Regions from separate parts of the Streptomyces sp. NPDC006261 genome, predicted to be linked through region 2. Evidence: riboswitches for the same ligand, from Rfam matches in the RefSeq annotation. Region 2 holds a riboswitch; the other holds the start of a gene.

Region 1 (2,193 bases), on a different contig from region 2:
GCTCGGCGTCAACCTGGAGCTGACCCCGCGACGGGTGGTCGAGGTCGCCGAGGCGGCGGGCATCACCTTCTGCTTCGCCGTGAAGTTCCACCCCGCCCTGCGGTACGCGGCCAAGGCCCGCCGGGAGCTCGGCGCGCAGACCACGTTCAACATCCTGGGCCCCCTCACCAACCCGGCCCAGGTGCGCTCCCAGGCCATCGGGGTGGCCGACGCCCGGATGGCGCCCATCGTCGCGGGCGTGCTCGCGGACCGGGGCAACTCGGCCCTCGTCTTCCGCGGCGACGACGGCCTCGACGAGCTGACCACCACCGCCACCTCGCGGGTCTGGGTGGTCCGCGACGGCACGGTCCGCGAGGAGCCCTTCGACCCGCGTGACGTCGGCCTCCCCCTCGTCCCCGTCGAGGCGCTGCGCGGCGCCGACGCGTCGTACAACGCCGATGTGGCCCGCCGACTGCTGGACGGCGAGGGCGGCGCGGTACGCGAGGCGGTGCTGCTCAACTCGGCGGCGGCGCTGGTCGCCCTCGACCCGGGGCCCGGCACGCTGACCGAGCAGATCGCGGCGAAGATCCCCGTCGCGACCGAGGCCGTCGACTCCGGCGCGGCCAAGCGGGCCCTGGAGCGCTGGGTGGCGGCCAGCAACGCCTGACCGGCAGGACACCCCCCTGGGCGCAGTCCGGATGCCGGACTGCGCCCTTGCGCGTTCGCGTGCATATGGCAAGATGCTGCGCAGGTCATGAGTGACAGCGACTACGGCCCCGGCCCGCTGTCCGGCAACCCTCCGTCCGTGGCGGGGTGCCCCGGGTGAAGACCAGGCCGTAGGCAGCGAGGTCTGCGGCAAGCGCGGGCCCCTCGGCGTCCAGTGGACGCCAGCCCCCGGGGTCCTGGTCCCTAGGGAGCCTCTTGTGAGCAAGCGAATGCGCTAGGGCTGAACGCCCTCTTCAAGCGCACCTCTTTCCTTCCCCCTCCCGCGCTGCCGCGTACCCGCCGGCGCCGGATTTCGCCTGCCTTTACGGGAGTTCGCCATGTCTGTCTCCACTGCTGCCATCGAACCGTCGGTTTGTGCCCCGCTGCCCGTTCTGGGGCAGGATGTCACTGTTCCGCTCGTCACCGGCGGTGAAGTCACCTACGCCGCACTCGACTACGCCGCCAGCGCCCCGGCCCTCCGGCGGGTCTGGGACGACGTCGCCGCGTACGCCCCGTACTACGGCAGCGTCCACCGCGGGGCCGGATACCTCTCGCAGCTCTCCACCGACCTCTTCGAGAACAGCCGCCGCACGGTCGCGGAGTTCCTCGGCTGCCGCGCCGACGACCAGGTCGTCTTCACCCGCTCCACCACCGACTCCCTCAACCTGCTGGCCGCCGCGCTCCCCGCCGACTGCCAGGTCTTCGTGTACGAGACCGAGCACCACGCCTCCCTGCTGCCCTGGCGCGACGCCCAGGTCACCTACCTCGACGCGCCCCGCACCCCCGGCCAGGCGGTGGAGGCCCTGGATCGGGCGCTGGCCGACCGCGACCCCTACGGCCCCGCCCTGGTCTGCGTCACCGGCGCCTCCAACGTGACCGGCGAGCTGTGGCCGGTCAGGGAGCTGGCCGCCGCCGCCCACGCGCACGGCGCCCGGATCGTCCTGGACGCCGCGCAGCTCGCCCCGCACCACCCCGTCGACATCGCCGAACTGGACGTCGACTGGGTCGCGTTCTCCGGCCACAAGCTGTACGCGCCCTTCGGCTCGGGAGTCCTCGCCGGCCGCGCCGACTGGCTCCAGGCAGCCGAGCCGTACCTCGCCGGCGGCGGCGCCTCCCGCAAGGTCGCCCGGCGCGCCGACGGCGGCGTGGAGGTCGACTGGCACACCACCGCCGCCCGTCACGAGGCCGGTTCGCCCAACGTGATCGGCGTCTACTCCATCGCCTCCGCCTGCAAGACCCTCAACGAGGCGGGCTTCGACGCCCTGGTCGCCCGCGAACAGGAGCTGGTGAGCCGGGTCCGCGCGGGGCTCGCCGAGGTCCCCGAGGTCCAGGTGCTCTCGCTCTTCGGCGACGACGCCCCCCGGGTCGGCGTCATCTCCTTCGTGGTGCGCGGCTGGAACAGCTCGCACTTCGCCGCCGCCCTCTCCGCCGAGTACGGCATCGGCGTCCGCGACGGCCTCTTCTGCGCCCACCCGCTGGTGCGCACCCTCCTCGGCAGCGACCCGCAGG
Region 2 (2,193 bases):
TGCGTGGCACGAACCCCTCCTCGCCCCGCTCGAACTGCGTCAGCGCCGGCCGCACCAGATGGCCCCGGGAGAGCCGCAGCTGAGCCGTGCGGTAGATCGCCGCCGCCATCCGGCCGAGCGCCTGCCCGTCCTGATGGCGGTGGCGCCGCACCCCGACGTCGACCTGGCCCAGCGCGTCCAGCCCCACCGTGTGCAGCGCGTCCACGAGGAGCCCCAGCTCCACTCCGTAACCGACCGGGAACGGCAGCCGCTCCAGCAAGGAGCGCCGCACCGCGTACTCGCCGCCCAGCGGCTGCACGAAGCCGGCCAGCTGCGGCCAGTGCAGATTGAGCAGGGGGCGTGCCACCAGTTCGGTGACGCGGCCGCCCTGACCTGCGCTGTCGCCGAGCGGACGGTCGTACATCGCCTTGACGAACTGCACGGTGGGGTCGGTGAGCAGTGGCCCGACCGTCCCCGAGACGAAGTCCGCGGAGAAGTCCCTGAGATCGGCGTCGACGAAGCAGACGATCTCGCCGCTGGTCACCAGGAGCGACCGCCAGAGGACCTCGCCCTTGCCGGGCAGGGCCGGGATCCGGGGCAGGATCGCGTCCCGGTGGACCACCCGGGCGCCCGCCGCGCGGGCGACGGCGGCGGTGGCGTCGGTGGAACCGGAGTCGATCACGACCAGTTCGTCGACCAGCGGGACCTTCTCCATCAGCTCGCGCCGGATCGTCGCCACGATCGCGCCGACCGTGGCCTGCTCGTTCAGCGCGGGCAGCACCACACTCACCGACGTACGGTGAGGGTCGGCGTTCCGGGCCTCGGTGAGCCGGTCCAGCGGGCGGTCGGCGGACGACCAGGAACGCCTGGTCAGCCAGCGTTCCACCTCTTCGAGCACGGTCTGAACTCCCTGCGTGTGATCCATCTCGCCGATCGGACGGCTATCTCAACAGTCCGGTCCTTCGGTTACAGTCTTGAACAACGCGGATGACCGTCGCATGTCGGGGTCCGTCGTCACACAAACGCCTGGATCGAAGATCCAGTGCCACAGAGCTCATCCAGAGGGACTGAGGGAACGGCCCGTTGAAGTCCCGGCAACCCTCCTACCGACCGCGAGGTCACGGTGGGGAAGGTGCCAATTCCGTCTTGTGGCGAAATGCGCTGCAAGGAAGATGAGGAGAAAGGGCCTCCGCCATCATGGCTGTTCAGACCATCGCAGGTAATGCCACCACCGCTCCCGTGGACCTCGGTCCCGCCGCGGCGCTTTCCTGCCGCGAGTGCGGCGAGCGTTTCGAGCTCGGCCCCCTTTTCGCCTGTGCGTCCTGTTTCGGACCCCTGGAAGTGGCGTACGACCTGCCCACCGGTTCCGCCGAGGAGCTGCGCAAGCGCATCGAGGCCGGCCCGAACAACATCTGGCGCTACGCCCCGCTGCTGCCGGTTCCCGCCGATGTCGCGGAGAAGCCCAACATCAACCCCGGCTTCACCAAGCTGGTCAAGGCCGACAACCTCGCCCGTGAGCTGGGCGTCACCGGTGGTCTGTACGTCAAGGACGACTCCGGCAACCCGACGCACTCCTTCAAGGACCGCGTCGTCGCGATCGCCGTCGAGGCCGCCCGCGCCTTCGGTTTCACCACCCTCTCCTGCTCCTCCACGGGCAACCTGGCCGGTGCCGTCGGCGCCGCCGCCGCCCGCGCCGGACTGCGCTCCTGCGTCTTCATCCCGCACGACCTGGAGCAGGGCAAGGTCGTCATGGCCGCGGTGTACGGCGGCGAGCTGGTCGGCATCGAGGGCAACTACGACGACGTCAACCGCTTCTGCTCCGAGCTCATCGGCGACCCGCTCGGCGAGGGCTGGGGCTTCGTCAACGTCAACCTGCGCCCGTACTACGGCGAGGGCTCCAAGACCCTGGCGTACGAGATCTGCGAGCAGCTCGGCTGGCGGCTGCCCGACCAGATCGTCATCCCGATCGCGTCCGGCTCCCAGCTGACGAAGATCGACAAGGGGTTCCAGGAGCTGATCAGGCTCGGCCTCGTCGAGGACAAGCCGTACAAGATCTTCGGCGCCCAGGCCGAGGGCTGCTCCCCGGTCTCCGCCGCCTTCAAGGCCGGTCACGACGTCGTACGGCCCCAGAAGCCGAACACCATCGCCAAGTCCCTGGCCATCGGCAACCCGGCGGACGGCCCGTACGTCCTCGACATCGCCCGCCGCACCGGT

The links. Region 2 has a riboswitch for S-adenosylmethionine ahead of thrC (threonine synthase). Riboswitches for the same ligand answer to the same signal wherever they lie in the genome.
Region 1: another riboswitch for S-adenosylmethionine. It lies ahead of ABZ154_RS24830 (aminotransferase class V-fold PLP-dependent enzyme); the one in region 2 lies ahead of thrC (threonine synthase).

The regions. Positions count from the first base shown of each region.
Region 1 covers NZ_JBEXSI010000041.1:53,953-56,145, reverse strand. Annotated here, with positions in the region: gene trpD (anthranilate phosphoribosyltransferase) at 1-646, shown strand, start outside; SAM riboswitch class IV at 730-847, shown strand; gene ABZ154_RS24830 (aminotransferase class V-fold PLP-dependent enzyme) at 1,023-2,193, shown strand, end outside.
Region 2 covers NZ_JBEXSI010000013.1:41,823-44,015, reverse strand. Annotated here, with positions in the region: gene ABZ154_RS10750 (glucosyl-3-phosphoglycerate synthase) at 1-877, opposite strand, end outside; SAM riboswitch class I at 1,031-1,158, shown strand; gene thrC (threonine synthase) at 1,177-2,193, shown strand, end outside.